DNA from 2 places in the Mammaliicoccus fleurettii genome. Region 1 is predicted to be linked to the other one. Evidence: riboswitches for the same ligand, from Rfam matches in the RefSeq annotation. Region 1 holds a riboswitch; the other holds the start of a gene.
What was found. A riboswitch is a leader RNA that binds a small molecule or an ion and turns the genes downstream of it on or off. The one in region 1 is predicted to bind FMN.

Region 1 (16,593 bases):
ACTTCAACAACCGGTGAAAACTTATACAATAATGCCAGTAAAATTGAACGTTTACTTCTTAACTCACATGAGAAGGAATCTGTAATTGATTATGCTAAAGAATTAGTAGAAGATCCTGCTGGACTGATTATAATTAAAAACAAACAAGATTTAACTAAACAATCAGAAGATCCACTAAAAGATGTCATGATTGATGAAATAAGAACAAATCAATCTTTTGATAAAGTTTTTAACAATGATGAACACGTTTTAAAAGAAATTAAACTATCATATAAAGGTGAAAAACATCAATACATCTTATTAGGTTATCCATCTCAAGCTTTCCAAGAAGATGAGGCAGGTATATTTTTATTTCAAGATATTAATTCCATAAAAGAAGCTCAAAACGTAGTAACACTTAGTATATTAGTCTCTGCAATTATATTGTTAATAGTCAGTACAGTATTTGCCTTTTTCTTATCTAATAGAATTACTAAGCCACTTATACAACTTAAACATGCAGCATTTAAAGTTGCAAAAGGACATTATACAGAGAAAGTTCCTATCTATACTCGTGATGAAATAGGTGAACTTGGATTAGCATTTAATAAAATGAGTAAAGATATAAGAACAAACATTGATGACGTTAAGTCAAAAAACAATATCCAAGAAAAATTGATTAATTCTATGATAGATGGCGTGCTCGGGATAAACGATAAAAATGAAATAATTATCTCAAATTCGAAAGCAGATACATTTTTACAGGAAATTAGAGAATATGCACATGTTGATATATCTACTCAAAGAAATGAAACATTTAAAGATAAAAACACTCAATTCTTTGAATACGAATTAGGTCATAAATATTATGTGGTTATATCAACATATATTGATAGCATTCAAAATGATGGTTCATCAGGAATTGTTGTTATTATTCGTGATATGACTGATGAACACCATATGGATCAAATGAAAAAAGACTTTATAGCGAGTGTTTCTCATGAGTTAAGAACACCTATTTCTATGCTACAAGGTTATACAGAAGCAATAGTTGATGGTATCGTGACAGAACAAAAAGATATAGATGATTTTCTTTATATCATTTTAGATGAATCTAAAAGATTGAGCAGATTAATTAATGAACTTTTAGAAGTTGCTAAAATGGATGCTGAAGGGATTAAAGTCAATTTAGAAGCATTTAATATTTCAACACTTATTAATAAAATTGACACTAAATTTTTACCACAAGCAAAAGAAAATGGACTAAATTTATCATTTGAACATCTTGGTGATGCTACAAATTGGTATGGTGATAGCGATAGAATCGAACAAATTTTAACAAATTTAATAGATAATGCTATGAGGTATACTCATCAGAACGATTCTATTGAAGTGATTTTTGATGATACACAAGAAGAAGACTTTGTTATTATTGTTAACGATACTGGAGTAGGTATTGCAAAAGAACACTTAGAGCAAATATTTGATCGATTTTATAAAGTGGATGCATCTCGTACGAGAGGTAAACATGGTACAGGACTTGGTTTATTTATTGTACAAAAGATTATTGATGCTCATGATGGCACAATTAATGTTAAAAGTGAAGAAGGTAAAGGAACTCAATTTACAATTACTTTACCGAAATAAAATGATTGTGAGTAATTTTGATGAAAATTGTTTAGTAATGTGCTAATATATGAATCATAAAAATAAAATTTAATAAAATTCATCTTCGGGGTTTGGTGTAATTCCATACCGGCGGTTATAGCCCGCGACCTGATACGTAAATATTTATGTATTGGCTGACTTAGTGAAAATCTAAGGCCGACAGTTAAAGTCTGGATGGGAGAAGATGGAGGAAAAATCTAGTTAATACTAGGTTTATTTAGCTATTGCTTTCCTCCTATTCTTACGAGATGAATAGGAGGAGTTTATATGTCTAACGATAACAAAACAAAGCGCTTACTCACTGTAAGTATGCTTATTGCAATTAGCTTTATTTTAATGTTTATAAAATTTCCATTGCCATTTTTACCGCCATATTTAACTATGGACTTTAGTGATGTACCAGTACTTGTTGCAACATTTGCTTTTGGTCCTGTATCGGGTATTTTGGTTGCATTATTCAAGAACGTATTGAACTTTTTAATTGTATCTCATGAACCTATAGGTAACACGGCAAACTTTCTAGCTTCAATCTGTTTAATTATACCAACATACTATTTTTACCGTATTAAAAAAAATAAATTGTTTATGGGCTATGGCTTATTAACAGGAACAATTTTAATGACGCTATTTATGAGTTTAATGAACTATTTTGTTTTATTACCTTTATATGGTCAAATTATGAATTTAGCAGACTTAACACATAATCTAAAATTAATTGTCTCAGCAGGGATCATCCCATTTAACTTAATAAAAGGTATTGTGATTTCTATTATATATATACTGGTATTTGATAAACTTAAAACGATTATAAAGTAAATGAAAATCCAATAGAACACCCAATCCAAAATTGATTGCAATGGATTGGGTGTTTTTTTATAATGTTATTAAATAAAAAAAGAGTAGAAACCATTTGTTCAATGAATTTCTACTCCCTTATGTGTAAAGATTGTTATATTCTAAAATCTTAATTTAATCTATATTATTCGAATTTAAGTGCGTCTCCGTCAAACGATTCATCTGCTATTTTAATTGAATCTGTAGGACAACCTTCGAAAGCATCTTCCATATCTTCGAGTAACTCTTCAGGAACAGCTTCGATTCCCTTATTGTCGTCTAATATTACGTAGGCGATTCCCTCGTCGTCATAATCATATATATCGGGGGCAGCTGCTCCACATGCACCACATGCGATACATGTATCCATATCTACTATTGTGTATTTAGCCAAAATTTTCGCCTCCTTTAAAAAACATGCTACACTTATTATACATACTTATTTTAGTGATAACACTTATATTTTTCAACATTTTTATATTAATTGAGGTGATTTATTTGAAAGAATTAATTTTGAAAGCCCTTTCTATGAAACATGAAAATAAAACGCATAAAAGTATTTATAATATTTTAATTGCAAAGAAAACACATCAGACCTATTTTGATGCTAGTATCGAGCATTTAAAATTATATTATGGATGTCTACCAAATTTAAAATACAATGATTTCGAAATGATAGTTGAGCAAGAACCAATAAAAAATCAAAATCCTATTGTAGGTAATTTTTTCTATCAACAAGCTATTCAAGCAGTAGGCACTATATTATTGTTAATACAAATGATTAGCCAGAGAAAACATGAGCATTTCTCTTACCAACCTATTATTAATGATAAAACAATTCAATTCAAAGCAAAAGAATTATACATATCTATTAACAATCATCAAGAAGAAGAATTTATAAAAGAAGTTAATCAATTATTTGAAGATATAGATCATTATTTTAGTGGAATTTATGTTCATTATTTATTAGCTGGGTATCGTGAAACACCTTATACTACAGAACAAATATCACAGATTGAAGAAATATCCATAATCGAATTAAAAGAACGCTTAGTCGAAGAATATCAGTTGATACAAATTACTATACAAAATCAAGAAAGATATCCAATTTTATCACAAATTAAATTTCAACCTAAATTACATCAGCAAACTTTGTCTACATATCAATTGTTAAATCAAACATACGATATCGAACAATTAGCTATTATGAAAAATGTTAAAACTCATACAATTCACGATCATATAATAGAAATGTATATTAAAGGCTATTTAACTGATATGAACAAGTACATAGATGACATTAAATATTCAAAATTTGTAAAAGTCTTTGAAGATAAACCAAATCAAAATTTGAAATATTATTATGAAACTTTAGGCGAATTTACTTATTTTGAAATTAAATTAATGTATGTTTGCTTTGCAATGGAGGGATTAAATGCTACAAGAAGAACTTAAAAAATATTTTGGATATGAAACATTTAGAAGTGGCCAACAAGAAACAGTTCAAAATATATTAGATGGTCACGATGTACTAAGTATCCTTTCAACAGGTGCTGGAAAAAGTTTGTGTTACCAACTACCAGCATATATCACGGGAGGTAGAGTACTGATAATATCACCTTTAATTTCATTAATGGATGATCAAGTTGTTCAAATGAAATTAAATGGAGAAAAGAATGCAGTCGCAATACATTCTGCTTTATCGATGGATGAGAAACAAGACATATTTAAACATTTAGAGAATTATCAATTTATATTTTGTAGTCCAGAATTTATTTATGAAGAGCATAACTTCAAACATTTTAAATCAATAAATTTTAAATATATTGTATTGGATGAAGCACATTGTCTGAGTGAGTGGGGATTTGATTTCCGACCACACTATGCATTGATTTCAAAAGTGACGCAACACTTTCTTCATTCTCAAGTTATTGCTTTAACTGCTACTTTAACCAAAAAAATGATAATTGACATTCAAGAAATAACAAAAAGACAATTTGAAATACATAAAGAAGGTTTAAATCGTTCAAATATTATGTATCATCATTTTAATTTTGAAAGTGAAGAAGAAAAAGATAAATTTTTATTAAATGAAATTAAAGAAACGGGACCAACAATAATTTATGTATCTTCCAAAAAAAAGTGTCATGAACTAGCTGATATGATTTATAAAGAAGGATATTTAACGGGTATTTATCATGGCGATTTAGATTATCAAGAGAGAACTACAGTTCAAACACAATTTATTAACAATGACATTAAGATAATCGTCGCAACGAGTGCTTTTGGAATGGGCATAAACAAACAAGATGTTAGAACAGTTATTCATTATCATTTACCAACTTCACCATCTAAATTTGTTCAAGAAGTTGGTAGAGCAGGTCGAGATGGAGAACAGTCACAAGCAATCAGTTTATTTACACCACGTGATTTACTTATACTTAACCATTTAGCTAATGATCATGGAATTGATATAGATATGCTTAATTTATATGAACAAGGGTATCAGTTAAATGAGGAGGTTACGATGAATATAAAGTTCCTTCTTGAGCTATATCCTATCAATAAATTAAAAGCTAAAATACAAGCTGAGCAAGATCAAAAAAGTTATGCATTTAATTACATGAAAAATTATGCTCAAATTGATAGTTGTAGAAGGCTTTATTTAATGCAATATTTTAACGAGAAAGTCATGCAAAATGAGAACTGCTGCGATAATTGTAACAATGCAAATTTAATAAAATTGCCTAATATTAAAGAAGTAAAGAGAAAAACAACATATCAAATTAGATTAAATGCAATATTTTAATAGGATTGCTTTACTTGATAAGTTGAACAGGGATATAATAAAGTGTAATTCAATATAATTGAAATCAATAAGTTAATGATGAGGTGAGTTTATTGTCTAAAGATAATTTTAAAGACGAATTTGAAAAGAGTCGTCAACCGATAGAACGACCTGAAGGCAAGGTAAAGAAAGAAGAAATAAACAACGAAGAGACGAACAATAATAGTCAATCTAATCGGAAAGAAGTAGAAGATTCAAAACAAGATAATAAGCAACAAAGTAAAAAAGAACAGCATTATCCTCCAAGAGGTGCATTAAGAAGACAACGAAGAAAAGAAGAAGCAAATAAACAGAGTTCAACTTCAGATACTCCGAAAGAACAAGAAACTAAAGAAGAACCTACAACATCTAATAAAGCTGCAGTTGGAGCAACTGGTGCAGATTCAGGCGTTTCAAATAATAATGTTAGTAAGAAACGTCCGAAAAAATCTTTAACTGACAAACCTGAACAACAACAGAAACCAGAAAATGATAAAAATAGCAAAAAAGGTGCTGCCGCTGCTGCCGGTGCAGGAGCAGTTGGAGCTGGAGTAGCAGCCTCAGCAAAAAATAAAGACAATCAAAATCAAGAAAAGCAAGATGATAATAAACATGCTGAAAATGATAAGTCTAGTAAGAAAAAAGGTGCTGCCGCAGCTGCTGGAACAGGTGCAGTTGGAGCAGGAGTAGCAGGTTCAGCAAAAAATAAAGACAATCAAAATCAAGAAAAGCAAGATGATAATAAACATGCTGAAAATGATAAGTCTAGTAAGAAAAAAGGTGCTGCCGCAGCTGCTGGAACAGGTGCAGTTGGAGCAGGAGTAGCAGCCTCAGCAAAAAATAAAGACAACAAAAATCAAAATAAACAAGATAGTAATAAACACGCTGAAAATGATAAGGCTGGTAAGAAAAAAGGTGCTGCCGCAGCTGCCGGTGCAGGAGTAGCTGGAGCTGGAGCTTCTGGTGGAGGAACGCCTCCTAATGGTGGTAACAACGGTCAAAGTGGTCATAATGGAGACGATGGTAATTCTAATAAATTTAAAAAAGCTTTAATACCTATTATTGCGGCTATTCTTATTTTAGGTGCCCTAGCTCTATTCCTTGGCATGTATTTAAATGGTGCAAATAAAGATAATGGTAAAGAGCTTGCTGAAAAAACTGAACAAACAAACAGTGATACTAAGAAAAAAGCAGATGAACAAACCGAAAAAGACCGAGCTAAAAAAGAAGATGAGAAAAAATCTGAAAACAATGATAAAAAATCAAGTGATTCAGATAAAGATAGTAACTCAAATGCTTCTAGTGATTCTGCAAACAATTCATCAAACAACACAAATGAAAGCAACACAAATGAAAACAATTCTGATGAACAAAATAACCAAGCTAATCAAGACCAAAGTCAAAACAGCGACAATAGTATGAATCAATACAACGAAAGTGCTGAAAATGAAGATGTACAAAATGCCGCACAAGATGCAGCAAATAATCAAGCAAATCAAAACACGCAAAATAATCAAAGTCAATCGCAAGAAGCTCATACAGTAACAGGAAAAGAAAACTTATACCGTATAGCTATTCAATATTATGGAAGTGGTTCACCTGAAAATGTAGAGAAAATTAGACAAGCAAATGGTATTTCTGGCAATGAAATATCACAAGGTCAGAACTTAGTAATACCATAGACATATACAAAAGGGGATGGATTTATGTATTTAACGAATATAATGATACCGAAAGAAAAATGTTACATTGCTCATCCAAAAGATACGATTCACTCAGCTCTCGATAAGTTGGAACATCACGGGATTGATGGCTTACCAGTTGTAGCTGATGGAAAGTATATAGGAATGATCACAAGATATAGTATTTTTAGACATTATTTCTTCAAAAAAGAAAATGTATCTAGAGATAACTTTATAGCGGATACATTAATCGAAGAAATCTTAACATTAGATTTACACTCATTAAATGAAAATCTTGTAGTTGAAGAGTCACTACTTAATTTGCAAGATTTTCCGATTCTTGCAGTAGTTAATGATGAAAAAGATTTTCTTGGGGTAGTTACAAGATATGATGTTATGGAACAATTTAAGTCAGCTTTCGGTATGAAACAAAAAGGGGTTAGAATTGCTATTACATCAGTTGAAGCTGAAGGTAGAATTAAGCGATTATCAAGTATTATAGCTAAATACAAATTAAATACGATTTCATTTGTAACATTTGATGAAACGGATAAGATGTACCGTAGAATGATTATTAAAGTTGAAAAATCAAATAATATTAATAAGTTTATCAAGTACTTATCTAAAAATGGATTTAAAGTTCTAGATGTAACTGAAGACAATTAATATCAGCAGCCAACAATGAGTAATTTTGTTGGCTGTTTTTTTATTTAATTCTTTATAAATTGTTTGTTTACCTGTGTTCTTTGTTTAATTTAGAAACAATTTATTTTAATAATCTCTCTTTATTGATATAATGATTGAGGATATTATAAGGAGTGAAGGTACATGCAAGAATATGAAAGTTTAATAATCGGTGGAGGTCCATGTGGATTAAGTGCGGCAATCGAACAAAAAAGAAGAGGTATTAATACAGTTGTAATTGAAAAAGGTAATGTAGTAGATGCAATTTATAATTACCCAACTCATCAAACCTTCTTTTCTTCAAGTGATAAACTTGGAATCGGGGATGTACCCTTTATCGTAGAAGACTTAAAACCTAAAAGAAATCAAGCACTTGTTTATTATAGAGAAGTCGTTAAACATCATCAGCTTGATGTTAGAACATTTGAAGAAGTGTTAGCAGTTAAAAAAGTTGATAATAGATTTTTAGTCTCTACAACTAAACAAACATACAAAGTTAGATTTTTAACAATTGCAACTGGATATTATGGGCAACCTAATTCATTAGAAGTAGAAGGGCAAGAGTTAAGTAAAGTTATGCACTACTTTAAAGAAGCTCACCCTTATTTTAATCAAGATGTCGTTATAATTGGTGGAAAAAATTCTGCAGTAGATGCTGCAATTGAATTAGAGAAAGCTGGAGCAAAAGTAACAGTTCTATATCGTGGTTCAGAATATTCTAAGAGTATTAAACCATGGATATTGCCTAACTTCGAATCGCTTGCAAACCACGAAAAAATTACAATGCATTTTAACAGTGAAGTAGAACGCATCGATGAAGAAACATTAACTTTCTCTAAAGAGGGAAAATCTCACACTATTAAAAATGATTTTGTATTTGCGATGATCGGTTATCATCCAGATTATAAGTTTCTAGAATCATGTGGCGTTGAAACCATTACAAACGAATTTGGAACAGCTCCATCATTTAATAAAGATACGATGGAATCCAATGTTGAGAATTTATATATAGCTGGAGTTATTGCAGCTGGAAATGATGCTAATACTATTTTCATAGAAAATGGGAAGTATCATGGTGGTACAATCGCACAAGACATAGATAGAAAAAAACAAACACCACTAGAATCATAAAAAAACACCCTGTTATTGGTATTAAACCTTATAACAGGGTGTTTTTTTATGAGAAATATTGAACGAGTTCTTCTTTTGTTAAATTATTACTTAGTCCTACTAAAAGTTTCAATCTTGCTTTTTGGCCATTTAACCCATTCGACAAAATAATGCCCATTTGCTGTAGTTGATATCCGCCACCTTCATATGCGTATATACCACCAACAATTCCGTTAAATGATCGAGAAACCATCACTACAGGTATTTCCGCTTCTATTAAGCTTTTTATACCTTCTAATGCTGTAGGAGGCATATTACCTTGCCCAAGTGCTTCTATAACTAATCCGTCATATTTATAGTCGACGAAGAAATTGAATAGGTCACTAGATATATCCATATGTGCTTTTACAATACCTATTTTCATATCAGGATTAATTTCTGTATATTTCTTATTAAGAAATGGCTGGTGATGAAATATTACATGCGTTTTTGTGACACTTCCTATTGGTCCATAGTTTGGACTTTGGAAAGTACTCGTATTTGATGTGTGTGTCTTTGTAACGTTTTTAGCTGTATGGATTTCGTCATTAAATACTACCATTACGCCTTTATTTTTAGCATCATCAGTTGATGCTACTTTCAATCCTGAAACATAATTATATAAACCGTCAGAACCTATTTCATTGGAAGATCTCATAGCACCTGTTAAAATTATAGGTAACTGAGTATCTATTGTTAAATCTAATAAATATGCAGTTTCTTCTAACGTATCAGTACCATGAGTAATAACAAAAGCATCATATTCATCATTCTTGATAGATTCGCATATGATATTTTTCAATTTAATAATATATTGATTGTTCATATGTGGAGAAGGTACTTGAAATGGGTTGATTTCTGTAATATCACCTAAAGATTGTATAAACTCTTGATGTCTGTGCATTGGATGTTCTGAATTTGTTTCTACTTTACCTGTATCTTTGTCTTCTGACATACTTATTGTTCCACCTGTATGTATAACTAATATTCTCTTCATTTCTTTCCTCCTATTCATATGATTATAGTTTATGATAAAATATATAGGATTAAAGAACAAGAGAGGTTAATACAAATGAAGAAAATAAATATTGCAATAGATGGTCCAGCTGCTGCTGGTAAAAGTACAATCGCTAAATTAGTAGCGCAAAAATTTAATATGATTTATGTAGATACTGGTGCTATGTACAGAGCAATAACACTATATTACATTGAACAAGAAACTGAAGATTTTGACCGACTTGTTAAAGAGATTGATTTGAAAATAGTTTTAGATAATGGTCAGAGAGTTATTTTAAATGGTGAAGATGTCTCAGAAAGAATAAGACAAAATGATGTAACGCAAAAAGTTTCTTACGTTGCTTCTAAAGAACCAGTCAGAACATTTTTAGTTAATGAACAACAAAAGTTAGCAAATGAAAAGAATGTTGTAATGGATGGTAGAGATGTAGGAACTACGGTATTACCAGATGCAGAGCTTAAAATATATATGATTGCATCTGTTGAAGAACGTGCTTTAAGACGTTTGAAAGACAATGAATTAAGAGGGATTGAATCAGATTTAGAATCTTTAAAATTAGATATCGAACGTCGTGATCAATATGATATGAATCGTGAAATCTCACCTTTAGTTAAAGCTGAAGATGCTATAAGTATTGATACAACCGGATTAACTATAGAAGAAGTGACAAATAAAATTTCAGAATTAGCAAAAAGTAAAATGAACTAAATAGTTCGAATTTCTTGACAATTTAGCTTCTTTATAAGAAGTTATTATTATGATATTTATTTAAAGGAGGCAATTTTGATGACGGAAGAATTCAACGAATCCATGATAAATGAAGTGCAAGAAGGTGACAAAGTAAAAGGTACTGTACAACAAATAGAAGATAAACAAGTAGTTGTACACATAGAGGGTGGTAAGTTTGATGGCATCATTCCAATAAGCCAACTGTCAACTCAACACATCGAAACAGCCAACGAAGTCGTCAATATTGGTGATGAAATCGAAGCGTTTGTAACTAAGATTGAACAAACCGAAGATAGTGGTCATTATATATTATCAAAACGTAAATTAGACGAGAACTTATCATACGAGAAACTACAAAAAATCCTTGATGAAGATGGAACAATCGAAGCTGAAGTAACAGAAGTTGTAAAAGGCGGTTTAGTTGTAGATGCAGGTATTCGCGGTTTCATACCCGCTTCATTAATATCAGTTAACTACATTGAAGATTTTTCAAATTATTTAGGTAAAGTATTAACACTTAAAATTGAAGAATTAGATCAAACTAACAACAGAGTTATTTTAAGTCATAAAAAAATTGAACAAGAGTCTTTAAGCTCACAAAAAGAAGATTTCTTAAACAATTTATCTCAAGGTGATGTATTAGAAGGTAAAGTAGCAAGAATAGCTAACTTTGGGGCTTTTATTGATTTAGGTGGAATAGATGGATTAGTACATGTTTCCGAATTATCACACGATCATGTTAAATCACCAGAAGAAGTAGTTACTGTTGGAGATACAGTTAAGGTTAAAGTTCGTGCTATTGATAGAGACGCTGAAAGAATTTCTTTATCAATCAAAGATACTTTACCAAGTCCGTTTGAACAAATAGATAATAATTTCTCAGTTGGAGATATAGTACCAGGTAAAGTAGTTCGATTAGCACAATTTGGCGCATTTGTGGAAATAGGTGCAGGTTTACAAGGTTTGGTACACATTTCACAAATCAGTCACGAACATATAGGTAAACCTGATGAAGTTTTAGAAAAAGGACAAGATGTACAAGTTAAAATTTTATCAATAGATAAGGATGAAGAAAGAATCTCTTTATCAATTAAAGATACAATTGAACAAGAAACAGATTATGATGAGTCTTATTTAAATCAAACAAATTCTGATGATGATAATCCAACATTGGGTGATGTCTTCGGAGATAAATTAAAAGATTTTAAATTATAATCCTAAAAAGCCATTCGAATAAACTTTGAATGGCTTTTTTTAATTCCATAGGCTAAACTGTGATGATATGTTAAAATAAAAAGGATTATGAATGAGAGGAAGTAGGTTTATGACGAAACCCATTATAGCAATTGTAGGTAAACCAAATGTAGGGAAATCTACAATTTTTAATAGAATTGTTGGAGAAAGAGTATCAATTGTTGAAGATACACCAGGTATTACGAGAGACAGAATATATTCAAGTGGTGAGTGGTTAACACATGACTTTAATTTAATTGATACTGGTGGCATTGACTTAGGCGATGAGCCATTCCAAAAACAAATTAGAGCACAAGCAGAAGTAGCTATAGATGAAGCGGATGTAATTATCTTCATGGCAAATGGTCGTGAAGGTGTAACTCAAGCTGATGAAATGGTAGCTAAAATATTATACAAATCAAATAAACCTGTTGTATTAGCAGTTAATAAAATTGATAACCCTGAGATGAGAAGTGAAATTTATGACTTTTATTCATTAGGTTTCGGGGAACCATTCCCAATTTCAGGTTCACATGGTTTAGGATTAGGAGATTTACTAGATGAAGCAGCTAGACATTTTCCTGAAGATGACGAACCTGATTATGATGATGAAACAATTAGATTATCACTTATTGGACGACCAAATGTTGGTAAGTCTAGTTTGATAAATGCTATTTTAGGTGAAGAACGCGTTATTGTATCACCAATAGCAGGTACTACAAGAGATGCAATTGATACTTTATATACTTATGATGAACAAGAGTACGTATTAATTGATACTGCAGGAATGAGAAAAAAAGGTAAAGTGTATGAAAGTACAGAAAAATATTCTGTATTAAGAGCACTTAAAGCTATTGAAAGATCAAACGTTGTTCTTGTCGTAATTGATGCAGAAGAAGGTATTATTGAACAAGATAAAAAAGTTGCTGGCTATGCACATGAAGCTGGTAAAGCAATAGTTATAGTAGTAAATAAATGGGATACTGTAGAAAAAGACTCTAAAACGATGAAAAAATTCGAAGAAAAAGTTAGAGATAACTTCCAATTCTTAGATTATGCTCCAATTGCATTTGTTTCTGCTTTAGAGAAATCACGATTAAGAACATTATTCCCATTAATAACAATGGCAGATGAAAACCATCGTAAGCGTGTACAAAGTTCTACTTTAAATGAAGTTATTACAGATGCTGTTGCAATGAATCCAACACCTACAGATAATGGAAGAAGATTAAATATTTTTTATGCAACACAAGTTGCAATCCAACCTCCAACATTTGTAATATTCGTTAATGATGTTGAATTAATGCACTTTTCTTATAAACGTTTCTTAGAAAACCGCATAAGAGATGCATTCGGTTATGAAGGAACGCCAGTTCATTTAATATCTAGAAAAAGAAACTAAATTAAAGGATTGATAAATATGTCAAATATTACTGTGTTTGGTACAGGAAGTTGGGGAACTGCATTAGCTAACGTATTAGCTGACAATCAACATGATGTACTAATGTGGGGGAAAACTGAAAATACAATCAATGAAATTAATAAAGAACATACTAATTCAAAATATTTAAAAGAAATTACAATCAATGAAAACATTAAAGCTTCTACAAGTTTAAAAGATGCTGTTCATCATTCTTCAATATTTATTATTGCTGTTCCTACTAAAGCAATTCGTGAAGTTGCAGAAAATATAAATCAAATTGCTGATGGCAAGAAAGTATTTATACACGTGTCTAAAGGTATTGAACCTGTAACTTTTAAAAGAATCTCTGAAATGCTTGATGAATCAATTGATTCTAAATTAAATGGTGGAATTGCTGTATTATCAGGTCCTAGTCATGCTGAAGAAGTTGCAATTAAGCATCCTACGACAGTGTCAGTATCCTCAGAAAATGAAGAAGTAGCAAGACTTGCACAAGATTTATTTATGACGGATTATTTCCGTGTTTATACGAATAATGATTTGATCGGAATAGAAATTGGTGGCGCTTTGAAAAATATCATCGCTCTTGCTGCAGGTATTACTGATGGAATTGGATATGGGGATAATGCTAAAGCAGCACTTATTACTAGAGGTTTAGCAGAAATCACGCGTCTAGGTGTTAAAATGGGTGCAGATCCGATGACATTCCTTGGACTTGGAGGCATTGGTGACTTAATAGTAACGTGTACATCCGTACATTCAAGAAACTGGAAATGCGGTAACATGTTAGGCAAAGGTGCAACATTAGACGAAGCTTTAGAAGAAATGAATATGGTAGTTGAAGGTGTAAGAACAACTGAAGCTGCTTACAATTTAGCTAAAGAATATGATGTAGAAATGCCTATTACATCTGGTCTTTATAGAGTATTATTTGAAGATTATCCTGTTTCAGAAGGTGTTAAAGATCTTATGGAACGTGACAAAAAGTCAGAGAATATTTAAGCAAGTGGGGTAATGAAATGTTTGATATATCAAGAATGGATTTAATGTGGGTGTCTTTTTATTCGATAGGTTTTATGATTTTATCAATTATACTCGTATATTTATCAAGATTTAAATTTAAAAACAAAATAATTAGTGGAATTACTATGTTTCTAGCAGTTGTTTCTCTTATATTTGCTGGTATATTTATGATTGTTGTATTAGGTGGATCTAGCCATGCATAACTATAAAAAAATTACGATACTTATACTATGTTGTTCATTATTTTTAACTGCATGTGCATTTCCCGATAAAGAAAAAGAAGAAAATCAAGTTCCAGCTAATGATCAATTAAATATGGTTCAAACGGCAGTTGATGAATATCAGAAAGCAAGCAATGGATTATTACCGCTTAAAGAAAGAGATGACAGCTACTCAATTTATTTAAAACACCCAGTAGATTTTAATAAATTGAAGCCAAAGTTCTTATCACAATTACCTGGTAATTCATTTGAAAATGGTGGTATATATCAATATGTCATTATGGATGTCGATAAAGATCCAAAAGTACACTTAATTGATTTAAGAACATCTGAAGTATTGAAAGATCTTAGAATTAGAATTGATGCGAGTGGTGAACCGTTACAACTTGGCAAGAAAGTTGCACCAAACGTCTACGAAATTGATTACAAAAAGTATGGCTTTAAAAAAGCACCTACAGTTCCTAGTCCATATAGCAATGAAAGATTACCTGTTTATATGAACGGAGGGAATGATTTTGTAATTGATTACCGTTTAGATTTAGCAAAAGCTATAAAAAAAGAAAAATCACTACCTAAACCAGGTACAGACATTCGATACTTACTATATAAAGATACGCCTATACTACCGGCATATTCACCAGAATTTACAATAAATAACAAAAATGAGCCTGTTTTTAAATCAAATATGAAAAAATATTAATAAAATTATAGAAAATATACATTTATGGCTTGTAAATCGTTGCAGTGGCACTGGTTGATGTGTTAAAGTCTTAACATAATGGTATTTATACATATCATTAGATAACCTTTTGGGAGGTGAAATTGAAATGAACAAAACAGAATTAATTAACTCAGTAAGTGAAAAAGCTAATTTAACTAAAAAAGAAGCTGGTCTTGCTGTAGACGCAGTGTTCGAATCAATTCAAAAATCTTTATCTGACGGTGAAAAAGTACAATTAATTGGTTTCGGTAACTTTGAAGTACGCGAAAGAGCTGCTCGTAAAGGACGTAACCCACAAACTGGTAAAGAAATTGATATCCCTGCAAGTAAAGTTCCAGCATTTAAAGCAGGTAAAGCATTAAAAGATGCAGTTAAATAATTGATTGTGTCAAAGCCCTTTTAAAGGGCTTTTTTTATTTGTCTTATTTCTTTAAATGAAATAAATATATGCATTTTCAATTACTTAAACTTAGTGTTAAGATATATAGGTGATAATGTTGAGGTGATAAGATGGATAAAATTGAAAATATTTATAATTATGAAATTTCTAATTTATTAAAAGGCGTTAAAAATAAAAATATACCTGCAGTTAATCCTATTATTGCAGATGTATTAAATGATATTAACATTGATATACATGCGAAATTAGCTACAATATCTATTGATGCCTCAATGCGCTTTTTAAACCGAATCGGTGAAGCAAATGTATCTAATCAAGATATCTTAATAGGAGATCTTGTTAGTGCATATTTCTATAAATGTGCTACATTAAATAAGGATTTAATATTTTTAGATACAATGACTAAAGCAATCAGCAAACAAAATGAATTAAAACAAACTTTAGCAAATGAAAATATGACACTTGATTCAACGAAAATAAAAGAAATTGAATCTATTTTCATTACAACTCTAATAGATTATTATGAAATCAATATGGATAAAGAACAATTAAAAGATGACATTTATGCATATTACTACTAAATAAAAATGACTATATTTTTAAACTTAAAGGAATGAATACTAAATGGATAATAAATCTAAATCAGAACATGTACATGATGTTTTCCAAAACATTTCAGGAAAGTATGATACATTAAATAATATTATAAGTTTTGAACAGCATAAAAGATGGCGTAAATACACGATGAAACAAATGAATGTTAAACCTGGATCTAAAGCTTTAGATGTATGTTGTGGAACAGCTGACTGGACTATACAACTTAGCCATGCTGTAGGCCCATACGGAGAAGTTGTAGGGCTAGACTTTAGTGAGAACATGTTAGAAGTAGGTAAGAAAAAAACGGATAATATGGCTAATATACATTTGATTCATGGTGATGCTATGAATTTACCATTTGAAGATAATGAATTTGATTATGTAACAATTGGATTTGGATTAAGA
Region 2 (16,593 bases), on a different contig from region 1:
TTTTTTTAGATTATACTTCTTTGCTGTTTCTTTTGTAACCATCATGGCATAAGTATTTTCAAACCCGTAAGAACCATACCATTTTTGGTTGTAATCTTTATCAAATGCATCTCGTACTACTTTCAAAGCTTTTTTTGGATCTGTAATAGGGTCTTTACCTAAAGCGCCAGTTAAGTCAGTACCAGTATATCTTGCACTCGAAATATTAACATCACCATTATTCTGTGCGTTAAATGTAACTGTAGATGAACCTAAGTTATTAATGAGCTGAATATTTTTTTCGTCTACGTTATCTTTTTTTGCTTCATGTTCAATCATAAGTTTATCCATATGTCCCATTATTTGAGATTCACTTGTGTTTTGCATACCAATTTTTACTGAGTTTTTATCACCTGAAGCTCCAAGAAAGGGTAGGGAACATCCAGATAAAATGATAGATAAAGCCATGATCGGCAATAACAATTTAAAATATCTATGCATGTTTCAATTTCCTCCTTATCTTGAAACTTTTAATCCTTTTGGTGTTACCCAATTTTCTATTTTGGATAATACAAAGTCCATAATAAGTGCGATTAATGTAACACTTATCGCACCACCAATTATTAAATCTGGTTGATACAAGTTTAAACCATTAAATATAAAGTCACCTAAACCACCAGCACCAATGAAACTAGCTAATGTTGCCCAGCTTATTGCATAAACGCTAGATAATCGAACGCCACTCATTATGACTGATATTGCTAATGGTAATTCGACCATAAACATTTCTTGGAATCTAGTCATACCCATACTTGAACCTGCTGCTTTTACATTTTTATCTACGTTTTTAATACCTATAAACGTATTATTTAAAATAGGTAATAAAATATAAATGAAAAGCGCAAGAATTGCAGGAAGTTTACCAACACCTAAGAAAGGTATCATTAAAGCTAATACTGCTAATGAAGGGACTGTTTGAAGAACACTGGCTATAGACAATACAACTTTGGCAATTGTTTTTGTTCTTGTTAACAATATGCCTAGAGGTATAGCTACTAGCATAGCTAATAATAGAGCAGATAATGAAATATAGAAGTGTTCTAGTGTTTTTTGGATAAGTTCATTCCCATTAACTTGTAAAAATTCAATCACTATTATTCACTCCTTATTTTATATCACTTTTTTGTGCTTCTTCTTCAGATAATCCCCAAATTGAATCGTAAACGATATCAACTAAACTCGCTCTTGTTATAACACCTTTTATGTAATATTGATGATCTACGACAGGGATTAATCTAACATTTCGTTTTAATATAGTACGTACTGAATCTTGAAGCATTGTACCAGTTTTTACGGTATAAATATCTCGATGCATAATATCAATAATATCTGCACCTTTACGATGTCCTTCGTTTATATCTTCTATATCTATATAACCAACAAGCTTTCCTTTATCATTAGTAACAAATAAAGTATCGACACGTCTATCTCTCATTAAAATTACAGCTTCGTCGATTGTTTTTTCAGAAGTTATAGTAATTGGGCTCTTCATAGCGTCATCTACAACTCTTAAGTTAGGTCTGTCTTGTATTAATCTGTTTTGTCCGATAAATTCACGAACAAAGTCGTTAGCTGGATTTTTTAATATATTGTTCGGTGTATCAAATTGGATGATTTCACCTTGAGACATAATACAAATTCTATCAGCTAATTTAATTGCTTCATCCATATCATGTGTTACAAATATAATCGTTTTTCCTAGTTTTTGTTGTAATGTTTTAACTAGGTCTTGAAGTGTATCTCTTGTAATTGGGTCTAATGCCCCGAAAGGTTCATCCATTAAGATGATATCTTGATCAGCTGCTAAGGCTCTTACAACACCAATACGTTGTTGTTGTCCACCAGATAATTGAGATGGGTATAAATCTAAATAAGACTCAGGTAAGTCGACAAGTTCAATAAGTTCTTTAGCTTTTTTCTCTTTATCTTCCTTCGTCCATTTAAGTAATTTTGGAACTAAAACAATATTTTCACGTATTGTCATATGTGGCATTAATCCGATTTGTTGGATTACGTAACCAATATTCCTTCTCAAATTCACTGGATTCATCTTGCTTAAATCTTTTCCATTTAACATGATAGTTCCACTTGTAGGTTCTATCATACGATTGATCATTCTTAATGCAGTAGTTTTCCCGCTACCACTAGTACCGATAAATGCTATAAATTCACCAGTTTCAATTTCCATATTGATACTGTCTACTGCTTTTTTACCGCCACGATAAACTTTAGTTAAGTCTTCTATAGATAACATAACACTTCTCCTTTATCAAAATTCAAAATATTAACATTCATAATTATAACATATATGTTGCATATTTATAAAAGGTACTGATAGTATGAATTCTATGTTTATCTGAATTAGAAAAAAGGAATATTTAAATGAAAGCGACAAATTGAGAATCATATTATGATAAATTTATATAAAGAGAAAATATGGGGATAAAGTATAGATTTTAAAAGTATGCTAAATTTTTGCATATCATGCAAAATTAAAAACGGAGGCGTTTAATTTGAAAGTTGCAATTATAGGTATGGGTACAGCAGGCGTCAGTACACTTAATCAATTATCTAAGCATAAAAAATTCAAAAATATTACGGTAGATATTTTTGATAATGCTGAAGATATGGGAATGGGGAAACCATTTCAAAATGATAGTGATAGATTATTGATTAATTTACCAGCTAATCAAATGTCACTAGATCCACAAAACGAGAAAGATTTTAAAAAATGGTATAAGAAAAATGACGAATTTGATTATGGTAAAGCAAAATATTTACCAAGATTAGTATTTGGTCATTATATGAAATCCATTTTAAATAAATTGCTACAAAAACATGATAATATTTTTGTTCATAAGCATAAAGTTGATAGTTGTTATGTTGAAGAGATTAAAGATGAACGTGGACAATATAAAATAGATGTTTGCTATATAGAAGATGATGAAGCAGTCTGTCAAAAATATGATTATGTATTTTTAACAATTGGTATGCTACCTTATAAAGATCCTTATCAATTATCGGGATTATCAGGTTATATTGAATCACCTTATCCTACTACTCGAGCTTTACGTAATGTGAAACAAAATGATGATATAGCAATTATAGGTACTGGGCTAAGTTCTGTAGATGTTATTAGATATGTCATGGAAAATCATGAGCGTTTGCCTTTAGTTGTAACATCAAGAAATGCGCAAATTCCTAGTGTGAGAGGGATAAGACATGAAATTGATTTGAAATATATAAATGATAAAGCAATTGAAAAATTCAAAAAATCACATAAAGGTGTAGTGCCTTTAAAAGATGTAGAAAAATTATTTAAAAAAGAATGTGAATATCAAAATATTAACCTACAGAAAATGTTATATCGATTCAAAAAAGATAATGTATATAACATGAAATATGACTTAAGACATGAGGATGAAGTTGGACATTTTCAATCTTTTATTGAAGAAGTTAAACATCATATGATTCCACTTTGGAACGCTATGACTATCGATGATAAGAAAGCATTTTTAGATAAATATGGTCATCACTTTAAACGCAATGCTAATCCTATGCCACAATCGTCTGCAAAGCAGTTAATTGACTGGATTGAGAACGGTGATATTATCGTTAAAGAAGGATTAGAAAATGTACGAAAATATTACGGTAAATTTAGAATAAAATATAAAAATGTAGAAAATGAAGACAGTTATCATTATGTAATTAATGCTACAGGACCTAAAAAACACTTATCTGAGTTGACTGAAGATGAACATTTTATAAAAGGGCTAGAAAACAAACAAATCATAGCAGCTCATCCATTCGGAGGTATTCTTGTACTTCCATATACAAATGAAGTTATTAGTCCTAAGTTTGGAACAATGCCTAATTTAAAAGTGATTGGTCAATTAACAACTGGTGTGAATTTTGATGTAAATGGTGTTTCATTATTAGTTGATCAATCCGTTCGAGCTGTAAAAGACTTGTATATTGAACTAGAAGAAAGAAAAAAAGCTAAAAAGGTTCAATCCAAAAAGAAGTAAATCTATAAGAATATTAATTTGTAATTCTTAGTATTATAGTATAAAATGGCTACATCAGTGATTACTGATGCATATAATTTAATAATATATTCTTTCGGGGCAGGGTGAAATTCCCAACCGGCGGTATAAAGCCCGCGACCCATAAATGAGTTTTTGTTTATGGCTGATTCAGTGTGATTCTGAAGCCGACAGTTAGAGTCTGGATGGGAGAAAGAATAGACGACAGCGTATTCTATACGCTTATTTCGTTATATTAAAATGTTAATGTCTTTAATAATAAAGGCTTATTTCTTGATACATTTTTTACTCCCAACCACCGAAAATTCAATTTTCTGGTGGTTTTTTTAATTTTAGGAGGAACTTAAATGAATCAATATTTAGAATTTGCTATTGATTTAGCAGACCGTTTACAAGGTCAGACTGGGACAAACCCTTCAGTTGGTGCTGTAATCGTTAAGAATAATAGAATTATCGGATTCGGTGCACATTTAAAAAAAGGTGAGTCTCATGCGGAAATTCAAGCTTTAAAGATGGCAGGTACTCAAGCAGAAGATGCTACTATTTACGTTTCGTTAGAACCATGTTCTCATTATGGGCTAACACCGCCATGCTCTAAAGCTATTATAGATAGTGGCATTAAATCAGTTGTATATGCGGTGAAAGACCAATCTTTAAAAAATAGTGGACATGAAATGTTACAAGAAGCTGGAATTGAAGTATCGCATGAGCCTTCTGAAAGAGCTCAAGCTTTATATAATAGTTTTTTTCAACAACAAAACACTAAACTACCATTTGTAACGTTAAAAATTTCTACAAGTATGGATGGAAAAGTTGCAACTGATGCCAAAGAAAGTAAATGGATTACATCTAAAGAAGTGAAACAAGATGTGTTGAACTTAAGAAGTCAGCATGATGCCATTATTACGGGTGGTATGACAGTGCGTGAAGATGATCCATTGTTAACAACTAGAAGCGAAGAATTAAAAGACCCTAAACGAATTATTTTAACTCAACAATCTGATTTTAATGAAGAACTAAAGATTTTTAAGGATGAAAACAATCCTGTAATTGTTATGTCAGATTCTAACCATTTCAAAGTAAATGAAAATCAAAACATCGAAATAGTAAATAAAGAAGGATCAAATTTAAAAAATGTTCTATATCAACTTTATGAAGCAGGTTATGCTCAAATCATGGTAGAAGCAGGTCCGACATTAGTAAGTAAATTTATAGAACAAGATTTAGTAGACCAATTAATTATTTATCAAGCCCCGAAAATGATTGGTGGTCAAGGAAAATATCAATATTATCAAACCAATGATGTTTATCCTTTATCCAATAGTAAGTTATTTAAAATTATATCAACAGAAATCATTGGTGGAGATCTTAAAATAATTTTAAGAAAGAAGTGACAAGATGTTCACAGGAATTATTGAAACAGTTGGTGTAATTAAGAATACAAGCACTCAAAGTGGAGTTAAGACTTTAACAATTGAGGCTCCTGAAATAACTGATGATTTATCTCTTGGTGATTCGGTAGCGATAAATGGTGTTTGTTTAACTGTTACTGAAAAGCAGACATCTATTTTTAAAGTAGAAGTTATTACAGGTACAATCAATGTCACATATTTAGAACACTTAAAAACAAATGACAAAGTAAATCTTGAAAGAGCGATGTTAGCTAATGGAAGGTTTGGTGGTCATTTCGTAAGTGGTCATGTAGATGGAAAAGGTATTATAAAGCATATTTCTAAAAGAAAAGATGAATGGATAATTGAAATATCAGCTGATGCGCAATTATTAAGTCAAATGATTGATAAAGGTTCAATTACGGTAGACGGTATAAGTTTAACAATTTTTAAATTGTATCAGCATAAGTTTGAAATTCATTTAATACCTGAGACTAGAGAGCGTACTATTTTTGTTAACAAGAAACAAGGTGATGAGGTACATATAGAAACGGACTTATTATTTAAATATGTTCAAAAAATTACTCATCAAAATAACTCGAATTTATCGCAAGAGAAGTTACTAAATCTAGGATTTTAGGAGGCATCATAATGTTTGATAAAGTAGAAGAAGCTATTGAAGAATTAAAACTTGGTAAACCCATTATAGTTGTAGATGATGAAGATAGAGAAAATGAGGGTGACCTTATTGCAATATCTGAATATTTAACACCAGAAACGATAAATTTTATGGCAACTCATGCTAGAGGTCTAATATGTGCACCAGTTAGCCGTGAAATAGCAGAACAGCTAGATTTAAATTTAATGACTGAAACTGGTGATAAGTTTAAGACAGCTTTTACTGTAAGTGTTGACCATGTGTCATCAACAACAGGCATTAGTGCTTTTGAAAGAACGGATACTATAAAAGGTCTAATAGAAGAGACTTCTCCGAGTGCTTTTGTAAAACCAGGACATGTATTCCCATTAATTGCTCAAGAAAATGGTGTTCTTGAAAGAGTAGGGCATACTGAAGCTTGTGTTGATTTAGCTAGATTGTCAGGTGCTAAACCTGCTGGTGCTATTTGTGAAATTATGAAAGACGATGGAACGATGGCTAAGAGAGAAGATTTATATCAGTTCAAACTTAAACATCAATTAAAAATGATTACGATAGATGAACTTGTTCAATATAGAAAAAGAAATGATCAAATTATAAAATTTGAATCAAAAATTCAATTACCTACATTATTTGGTGAATTTGATATGTATGGTTTTACATCTAAATTAGATCAAAAAGAATACTTAGCTATTTGTTCGGGCAATATTGAAAATGGAATGAACGTTCGTATACATTCTGAATGTGTCACTGGTGATATTTTCCATAGTGCTAGATGTGATTGTGGAGAACAACTAGAATACTCTATGAAATATATACAAGAGCACGGTGGTATGATTTTATATCTTCCTCAAGAAGGTCGAGGCATAGGCTTAATCAATAAACTTAAAGCATATGAATTGATCGAAAAAGGATATGATACAATTTCTGCAAATAAAGCATTAGGCTTTGAAGCGGATTTAAGAGACTATACTGAAGCAAGTCAAATTCTGAAGTACTTTAATATAGAAGAAATACAACTCATAAGCAATAATCCAGATAAATTTAATCAATTAGAAGAGTTAGGTATTAGAATTACAAATAGAATACCAGTAGTTATACAGCCAAATACAACGAATGAATCATATTTAAATACAAAAAAAGACCAAATGGGTCATTTATTATAAAAAGAATGGGGCAAATAAAAATGAACTTTGAAGGTAAAATGAACGGATCAGAATTAAAAGTAGCAATTGTAGTAAGTAGATTTAACGATTTTATTACAGGTCGTTTATTAGATGGAGCTAAAGATACATTGGTTCGCCATAATGTAGAAGAAGATAATATTCATGTAGCTTATGTTCCAGGTGCATATGAAATTCCATTAGTTGCTAAAAAATTAGCTAAATCAGGAAATTACGATGCAGTAGTAACATTAGGATGTGTCATTAGAGGCGCTACTACACATTATGATTATGTATGTAATGAAGTAGCAAAAGGTGTATCTAAAGTAAATGATGAAACAGAAGTGCCAGTTATCTTTGGTATAGTAACAACAGAAACAATTGAACAAGCAATAGAAAGAGCTGGAACTAAAGCAGGTAATAAAGGTGGAGATGCTGCATTAGCTGCTATTGAAATGGCCAATTTACTTAAAAATATTGAAAGCCAAATATAATAATTAGAGGCTGAGACAATTAATTTGTCTCAGCCTCGCTTTTTTATTACTTTTTCTTTAATAAAGAAATAACACCTAATGTTAAAATAGAGATACCAGTTATGACACTTGCACCAAACGCAATCTTTCCTTTATTTTTCTTATTAAAGATATCTAATAGCATTAAGTTAATATTTTGTGGTCTTTCGGCTAAACGTCTCATAAAGTAACCGAACCAGTCTTCCCCAAATGGAACGTACATACAGAAGTTATAGCCTTCGCTTGCTATTTGATATGCATAGTCTGTTCTGAAACCATATAACATTTGAAACTCATATGCATTATTATCAATATTATTGTCTTTTACAAATTGTTTTACATGATTAATTATGTGATGATCATGTGTTGCAATTGATGTAAAAGCTTTTGAAGTAAGCAATCTTTTCTCAATTAACTTAATATAGTTTTGATCGATTTCTTCTTTAGTTTGGTAAGCTATATGTGGACCTTCCTTATATGCACCTTTTACTAAACGTAATCTTACATCTGAGTATTTTTCCATAATATTCATTGCGTCGTATAAATAAGCTTGGATAACAGTACCAACATTTTTAAATTCACCTTTAAGTCTATCGACTATTTCAGTGATCCCGACTAAATCTTCATATTTTTCAGCGTCGATGTTAACGAAAGTATTACCGTATTCATGAGCTTTTAATAAAATTTCTCTCGTATTTTGATATGCAAACTCTCTATCTATATTAATACCTAATTGTGTTAGTTTAATTGAAACATGTGCTTCGATGTTTGCATTATAATTTCTTCTTATAATTTCAACAATGTTTTGTTGCGCTTGTAATGCTTCTTGGCGAGATGTTACGAATTCCCCTAAATTATCTAACGTACATGATATTCCCTTCATGTTTAATCTTTCAACTGTATCGATTGTTGAATCAATATCAACGCCCGCTACTACCTTGTTTGCACCTAGTGCAGGACCCATTTTCTTAGCTGATTCATTCATGAACTTATTGTTAGATAACGCAATAAAAAAATCTTTTACGACAGGCATAGCAAGTCCTCCTTAATTAAATATATTACTTTCATACATTTTATCATGGAAACAATAAAATAGTTAAGCGTTTACATTTTGAATATAATGTAAAATTATACAATTAATGAACTCTGACACAAAAAAGAACGTCATTAAACGAAATTTCGGACTTTTAAGAAAATTTCCGTATAGTTAAAAAGATTGTTCAAATTTAAAATGTATTTTGAATGGAAATATGTATAAACAAAACTCAATAAAAGTGCATTCAAAAACGATATATTTAGAAATTCATCAAGTTATTAATAGGGGATAAAAAAAGAACTCCATTTATAGGAGTTTAGTGATTACTTATTTAACTCAGTATAAGAAGGTGAAATAGGCTCTGCAGCTATGCTCATTGCATGTGGGAGAAACGTAAATAAAAGTATTGCTATCATTATTTTTTTAAAGAAATGCATTTTATCATGCTCCTTTAAATAGTGTCGTTGATTACATTTTCAATATAACATCTATATATGAAGTAATTACTAAGTGAGTGTAAATTTTTAAAGGATTTCAATGTTAATTTAATGTTAAGAAAAGCGATAAATCTTTAAAGTATCTTAATAATAATGTAGGTATGAGCGTGATATAATTATATTATTAGAAATGACTATAAAGGAGTTATCGCTATGTTTAGGGATATGGCATTTTATATTTTCGGGAAACCATTAGACAGCTTCGTACAATTATTTATTTTTGAACCTATAGTTATAGGTATTATTGCAATATTGATTGCTATGATCACTAAAAAATCATGGACAGTATTTATCACAATCATTGCATTGAATATTATTGATAATTTCTTACTTGTTAATTATCAATTTGGTGGACAAGGATTTGGAACAATAATTTCACAAAATATTTTATTCTTCTTTGAAAAATTCTTCTCTATGTTCTATGAAATTTTAATTGCATATATTATCGTAAAATTACCAATAATGCATAGTAAATTTAAAATAGCTTAAAATAGAAAAAAGGATGGGGCAAATTAATTGTCCCATCCTTTTATTGTTCGGTGTTGATTATGAGGGTGTTGTAGATTAACTATCTAATTAATCTACAACTTTGCCGAACTCTTAGATTAACTTATGAATTAATCTACAACTTGGCCAATCTCTTAGATTAACTTCCGACTTAATCTACAACTTGGCTAAACTCTTAGATTTACTATCTAATTAATCTATATCTTATCTCATATTTTTTAAAATTATTTCTGCCCTATGCTGTTTTCATTTTATTCTTCTTTATATAGCTTAGCTTTATTTATATATGATTCGTTAATCCTTTTTAACTCATTGTAATCATCTTCTGTTAATTCTCGTACCACTTTAGCTGGTCGTCCGAACGCTAAAGTGTGGGGTGGTATTTTTTTGCCTGGTGGTACGAGAGATCCAGCACCGATAAATGCGTATTCTCCAATTTCAGCGCCATCTAATATTGTGGAGTCCATTCCAATCAAAGCATTTTTACGTATGATACTAGAATGTAAAGTAACTTTATGACCAACTGTCACATTATCTTCTAGTATGAGTGGTTGATCTGGGCTTTGATGTAAGCAACATAAATCTTGTATATTGACACCTTTTCCTATAATCGTCGGTGCGACATCTCCTCTAATGACAGAATTGAACCATACTGAACTATTCTCACCAATTTTTATGTCGCCAATTAGTGTAGCATTTTCAGCTATATAACAACTTGGGTCTATAATTGGGGTTTTGCTATTAAAAGACTTAATCATTAAAGATTCTCCATTCTTTTAAAAAAATTTGTTATACTAAGTTTAACAAAAATGTAGCTATAAAGGTAAAAGGAGTAATATATTATGTGGAAATGGGAAACAGAAAAAGAAGCTAAAGGTATTGTTGTAATTGTACATAATATGCTTGAACATACAGGAAGATATGCATACGTAATTACTAAGCTACGTAGAGAAGGCTACCATGTTATTATGGGAGACCTAAGAGGGCAAGGCCAAACTTCGCGAGTACATAGAGGCCATGTTGATAATTTTGAAGAATATCATGAACAAGTTCTAGAATGGTTAACGATTGCAGAAGAATATCATTTACCTGTGTTTACACTTGGTGTAGGTTTAGGCGGACTGATTTTACTTAACTTGTTAGAAAAAGTAGATCTTAAAGTAGAAGGTGTACTGCTGATTTCACCGTTAGTTGCTTTCCAGCAAAATATATCTACTAGAAGAAACTTTTTAGCTTCCAGTTTCGGTACAGTCGCTAAAGATGCGAAATTTGATACAGGTATTAAAATAGAAAGTTTAACACGTAACAAAGAGGTTATTGATGATACAAATAAAGATGCTTTAATGTTAAATAAAGTAAGTTATCATTGGTATAAGACTATTCTAGAAACGATGAAAAGTACAATGGAGAACATTCATCACATTTCGCCAATTCCAACACTCATTATGTTAGGTACAGAAGATGAAATAGTTGATACAGATTCAATTAGAACAGTTGCTAAGACAATCAATACAAATGAACTTTATTTTAAAGCTTGGCATGGTTTATTTCATGAAGTGCATAATGAGCCAGAGCGTGAAAATGTAATGAAATATCTTATTTCATTTATGAATAATCGCATCCATTATGTTGGTTTATTAATTGATGAAGAAGAGTGATCGCTATAAAAATTATTACAAAATGAGCTTAAACGCCTCTAAAATGGGTATATTGTAGATATAGAGAACGTTGGAGGTTGATTTTATGGCAGAAAAAGAAAATAATGTGAGTGACTTAATCCTTTTAGATGATATACAAAAAAATATTAATATAATATTTTATAAAATTGAAGAAAAGTTTGAAATTGAAAAAGAAGAATTTCTTACACTTATCATGTTATGGAATAATGGTTCTATGAGTCTTAAAGAATTAGATGATTATATTGACATAAAGCCTTATAAGAGAACAAGGCTTTATAATAATTTAGTTAAAAAAGGTTGGATTAAAAAAGTTCGTCCTGAAAATGACGAAAGAACTGTAATTGTTGAAGTGAATGAAGATTTTGCTGAGAAAAAAGCAGCGATTGTAGACTTTGCTTGTGAAGAAATAAAGAAAAGAAAAGATCATTTTGAAAAGCAATTTGAATCAATAGTGAATACATGTAACATATAAAAAAGCAAACCTGAAAATTCAGGTTTGCTTTTTTAGTTTCAATACTTATCTTTTTTCGATAGCAACTATATAAGGTGGGTTATTTTTTTGATTAATAAATTGATAATGAAGTACGTGAGCTGTTTTTTGATCTATATTACTTACATATGCTAACACTTCATTTGATTCAATTTGACCTTCTGGGTGACCTGGATAAACAACTAATACAATAATGCCATTTTTGTTAGTAATTTCAAAAAGGCTTTCAATTGCTTGTATTGTAGTTGAAGGGTTTGTTGTAATATTCTTGTCTCCTTTAGGTAAATAGCCTAAATTGAAAATGGTTGCGTCTATATTTTTATTGTATTCTTTTATAATAAAAGCGGCATTTTCATGTCCTGTTTGGTAATAATTAATATGATTAAATGATTTAGTTTTTTCTTTTGTACTATTTATTGCATTTTCTTGTATATCGAATGCATAGACTTCACCATTCGTAACTTGATTTGCGAGGAATAACGTGTCGTTACCATTACCACAAGTAGCATCTACTACGATACTATTCTCTGTGATATGAGAAGATATTAATTTTCTAGCAAAAGGAAGGATACCATCAACTATCATGATTTAATATGCTCCGTCTTTACAAATTTAGATCCTTGCATAGTTCCACGATCTTTTAATTCTTTATCGATAGCATTTAATACTTCCCATTTATTAACACTCCACATAGGTCCAACCATTAAGTCAATAGGTCCATCTCCAGTTATACGATGAATAATCATTTCTTCCGGTAAAATTTCTAATTGATCACAAACAAGTTGAGTATAGTTATCTTGAGTCATAAACTCAAGCATACCTTTTTCGTATTGCTTTACCATTGGTGTTCCTTTTAATAGATGTAGTAAATGAATTTTGATACCTTGAACATCCATCTGAGCAACTTCTTTAGCTGTTTCCATCATCATATCGTAATCTTCACCAGGTAAACCATTAATGATGTGCGTACAAATGTTAATATTGTGCTTTCTAAGCTTAGCAATACCTTCGTAGTAACACTTCATATCGTGAGCTCTATTAATTAAATCAGATGTTTCTTGATGTACGGTTTGTAAGCCTAGCTCAACCCATAAATAGGTTCTTTCATTTAGTTCTGCTAAATATTCAACAACATCGTCTGGTAAGCAATCTGGTCTTGTAGCGATAGAAAGACCAACTACATTTTCTTCTGCTAGGGCAGCTTCATATTTTTCTCTTAAAACTTCAACTGGTGCATGTGTATTGGTAAAAGCTTGAAAATAGGCTATGTATTTTCCTTCAGACCATTTTTCATGCATTTTGTCTTTTATTTCTTTAAATTGTACATGTATTGGTTCTGCTCTATTGCCAGCGAAATCACCACTACCAGCAGCTGAACAGAAAGTACAACCACCGTGCGCTACAGTGCCATCACGGTTTGGGCAATCAAATCCACCATCTATTGCAATTTTAAATATTTTTTCTCCAAATTTATTTCTTAAATGATAATTCCATGTATGATATCTCTTATTATCAAACGCAAAACGGAATTGTTCTGTCATTTTATTTCACATCCTGTTCTACAAACTTATCTAAAGCATTTTAACATATAATATTGAACTTTTGCAGAAAAAGGTTTAGACTATTCAAATTGACAAAATTAGAGAGGGAGGGTGAAATCTTTGAAAATGCCTAAAATTGTAAAAATGTTAATTATTGGTATGGCTATTAATATTACAGGATCCAGCTTTTTATGGCCGCTTAATACAATCTATATGAATGAAGAATTAGGGAAGAGTTTAAGTACTGCTGGAGTCGTATTAATGATTAATGCATTTGGTAGTGTTATCGGGAATTTATTAGGTGGGAGTTTATTTGATAAAATTGGCGGATTTCGCTCTATTATTTTTGCCTCTTTATTAAATATATTAAGTTTAGTAGGTTTGAATTTTTTAAATGATTGGCCATGGTATCCATTTTGGTTAGTAATATTAGGCTTCGGTGGTGGTATTATTGTTCCAGCCATTTATGCTATGGCCGCTGCAAGTTGGCCAAATGGTGGTCGTACAACATTTAATGCTATTTATCTAGCACAAAACTTAGGTGTTTCAATAGGGGCAGCTGCTGGCGGGTTTGTAGCTGATTTTAGCTTTAGTTATATATTTATGGCAAATTTATTATTATATGTTGTATTCATACTTATTGCGTTAAAATATTACAATATTGATTTAGAAGTTCATTTAAAAAATGATGAAGGTATTGCGAGTGTCGCGCAAGTAAAAGACAAAAGTAAATTCACGGCTCTTTTATTATTATGTACAATGTTCAGCTTATGTTGGATTGGATACGTTCAATGGCAGACAACTATCGCAACATATACACAAACAGTAGGTATATCTTTAAAACAGTATAGTTTGTTATGGACAATTAATGGCGTGTTAATCTTAGCTGGTCAACCTCTAATTGCACCTTTCATAAATAGATTTAAAGAAAAAATAAAATTGCAAATGTTTATTGGGCTGACTATTTTTATTATAAGTTACTTAGTTACGAGTGTTGCAGAGCAATTTACAATGTTTATAGTAGGTATGGTTATACTAACGTTTGGTGAAATGTTTGTATGGCCTGCAGTTCCAGCTATAGCAAATCAATTAGCTCCAAAAGGTAGAATGGGTGCTTATCAAGGCATTGTTAACGCATCTTCAACAGTGGGTAAAGCATTTGGGCCAGTTGTTGGTGGTGTTTTAGTCGATGTATTTGATATGAAAGTGATGTTCTATAGTATGATATTGCTTATTCTAATTGGTTATTACTTCTTATACATTTATGATAGAGGAATATCGAAACAAGATTCGACATAATTTTAAATAAAACTTGCAATATATAAAGAAATTGCATAATATTAGGGTGTATATAAGGCGTAGTAGCTTTAATGTGAATCTTTAGAGAGTCAGTGGTGCTGTGAACTGATGATATCCATTAAGTGAACTTATGAACTGTTAATTATTTATTAAAAGCAATCTTAAACCATATAAATGAAGTGCACTTTTTAGTGAATTCTGGGTGGTACCGCGGCATAATTATCCAAGTCGTCCCAACTGTTATTATGGTTGGGATGGCTTTTTTTATTTTATAGGAGGAGCAAATAAATGAATTATAATCATCAAGAAATTGAAAAGAAATGGCAAAATTTTTGGGAAGAGAATAAAACTTTTAAAGCTGACGATAATGTTGGTCAGAAAAAGTTCTATGCATTAGATATGTTTCCTTATCCATCTGGTGCTGGATTACATGTAGGTCATCCAGAAGGTTATACAGCTACTGATATAGTTTCAAGGTATAAAAGAATGCAAGGTTATAACGTGCTTCATCCTATGGGCTGGGATGCATTCGGATTACCAGCAGAACAATATGCTATTGATACAGGTAATGATCCTAAAGAATTTACAGCTAAAAATATTGCAACATTTAAACGTCAAATTCAAGAATTAGGCTTCTCATACGATTGGGATAGAGAAGTAAACACGACTGATCCTGAATATTATAAATGGACACAGTGGATTTTCATTCAATTATATAACAAAGGTTTAGCTTATGTGGACGAAGTAGCAGTTAACTGGTGTCCAGCTTTAGGAACTGTACTTTCTAATGAAGAAATAGTTGATGGTGTTTCTGAGCGTGGAGGACACCCTGTAGTACGTAAACCTATGAGACAATGGGTATTAAAAATCACAGAATATGCTGATCGTCTGTTAGAAGATTTAGAAGACGTGGATTGGCCAGAATCAATTAAAGAAATGCAAAGAAATTGGATTGGTAGATCTGAAGGTGCAGAATTAACTTTTAACATTGATAATACAGACTTATCATTTGATGTATTCACTACTAGACCTGATACAATTTATGGTGCAACATTTGCGGTACTATCTCCAGAACATCCATTAGTGGATCAAATTACCTCAGAAGACGAAAAAGAAGCAGTAGAAGCCTATAAACTAAGTGCATCTCGTAAATCTGATTTAGAGAGAACGGATTTAGCAAAAGATAAAAGTGGTGTATTTACAGGAGCGTTTACTACTAATCCATTCACTGGTAAGAAAATGCCAATTTGGATTGCAGATTATGTATTAATTAGTTACGGTACTGGTGCTGTAATGGCTGTCCCTGCTCATGATGAGAGAGATAATGAGTTCGCTGAAAAATTCAATTTAGACATCATTACTGTTTATAATGAAAATGGTAAAATGATTGATTCTGATGTGTTAAATGGTTTAACACAAGAGGAAGCGGTTCCGAAAGCAATTGAAATGTTAGAAGAAAAAGGCATCGGTCAGAAAAAAGTAAGCTATAAATTGAGAGACTGGTTATTTAGTAGACAACGTTATTGGGGAGAGCCTATTCCTGTAATACATTGGGAAGATGGTACGATGACAACAGTTCCAGAAGAAGAGCTACCATTAATTCTACCTGAAACAAATCAAGTTAAGCCATCAGGTACAGGTGAGTCGCCACTTGCAAACATTGATGAATTTATTAATGTAGTAGATCCTAAAACGGGTATGAAAGGTCGCCGTGAAACAAACACTATGCCACAAT

Region 2: linked by a shared signal. The riboswitch ahead of ribD (bifunctional diaminohydroxyphosphoribosylaminopyrimidine deaminase/5-amino-6-(5-phosphoribosylamino)uracil reductase RibD) and the one ahead of B2G86_RS02750 (ECF transporter S component) in region 1 are both predicted to bind FMN.

The regions. Positions count from the first base shown of each region.
Region 1 is NZ_MWJM01000002.1:242,099-258,691, forward strand. Features, by position in the region: gene B2G86_RS02745 (ATP-binding protein) at 1-1,626, shown strand, start outside; FMN riboswitch at 1,704-1,837, shown strand; gene B2G86_RS02750 (ECF transporter S component) at 1,915-2,463, shown strand; gene B2G86_RS02755 (ferredoxin) at 2,627-2,875, opposite strand; gene B2G86_RS02760 (helix-turn-helix domain-containing protein) at 2,980-3,936, shown strand; gene B2G86_RS02765 (RecQ family ATP-dependent DNA helicase) at 3,917-5,290, shown strand; gene B2G86_RS02770 (LysM peptidoglycan-binding domain-containing protein) at 5,383-6,990, shown strand; gene B2G86_RS02775 (CBS domain-containing protein) at 7,015-7,656, shown strand; gene B2G86_RS02780 (YpdA family putative bacillithiol disulfide reductase) at 7,819-8,805, shown strand; gene B2G86_RS02785 (asparaginase) at 8,852-9,820, opposite strand; gene cmk ((d)CMP kinase) at 9,896-10,549, shown strand; gene rpsA (30S ribosomal protein S1) at 10,628-11,785, shown strand; gene der (ribosome biogenesis GTPase Der) at 11,895-13,205, shown strand; gene B2G86_RS02805 (NAD(P)H-dependent glycerol-3-phosphate dehydrogenase) at 13,224-14,228, shown strand; gene B2G86_RS02810 (DUF2768 domain-containing protein) at 14,246-14,452, shown strand; gene B2G86_RS02815 (hypothetical protein) at 14,445-15,170, shown strand; gene B2G86_RS02820 (HU family DNA-binding protein) at 15,298-15,570, shown strand; gene B2G86_RS02825 (hypothetical protein) at 15,702-16,172, shown strand; gene B2G86_RS02830 (demethylmenaquinone methyltransferase) at 16,216-16,593, shown strand, end outside.
Region 2 is NZ_MWJM01000008.1:43,795-60,387, reverse strand. Features, by position in the region: gene B2G86_RS07880 (osmoprotectant ABC transporter substrate-binding protein) at 1-480, opposite strand, end outside; gene B2G86_RS07875 (ABC transporter permease) at 496-1,131, opposite strand; gene B2G86_RS07870 (betaine/proline/choline family ABC transporter ATP-binding protein) at 1,145-2,293, opposite strand; gene B2G86_RS07865 (FAD/NAD(P)-binding protein) at 2,553-4,067, shown strand; FMN riboswitch at 4,154-4,286, shown strand; gene ribD (bifunctional diaminohydroxyphosphoribosylaminopyrimidine deaminase/5-amino-6-(5-phosphoribosylamino)uracil reductase RibD) at 4,433-5,479, shown strand; gene B2G86_RS07855 (riboflavin synthase) at 5,484-6,116, shown strand; gene ribB (3,4-dihydroxy-2-butanone-4-phosphate synthase) at 6,125-7,300, shown strand; gene ribH (6,7-dimethyl-8-ribityllumazine synthase) at 7,321-7,791, shown strand; gene B2G86_RS07840 (proline dehydrogenase family protein) at 7,838-8,842, opposite strand; gene B2G86_RS07835 (hypothetical protein) at 9,496-9,831, shown strand; gene B2G86_RS07830 (gamma carbonic anhydrase) at 10,101-10,607, opposite strand; gene B2G86_RS07825 (alpha/beta fold hydrolase) at 10,692-11,507, shown strand; gene B2G86_RS07820 (transcriptional regulator, SarA/Rot family) at 11,593-12,000, shown strand; gene mnmM (tRNA 5-(aminomethyl)-2-thiouridylate-methyltransferase MnmM) at 12,046-12,603, opposite strand; gene mnmL (tRNA modification radical SAM protein MnmL/YtqA) at 12,600-13,559, opposite strand; gene B2G86_RS07805 (MDR family MFS transporter) at 13,680-14,858, shown strand; gene leuS (leucine--tRNA ligase) at 15,147-16,593, shown strand, end outside.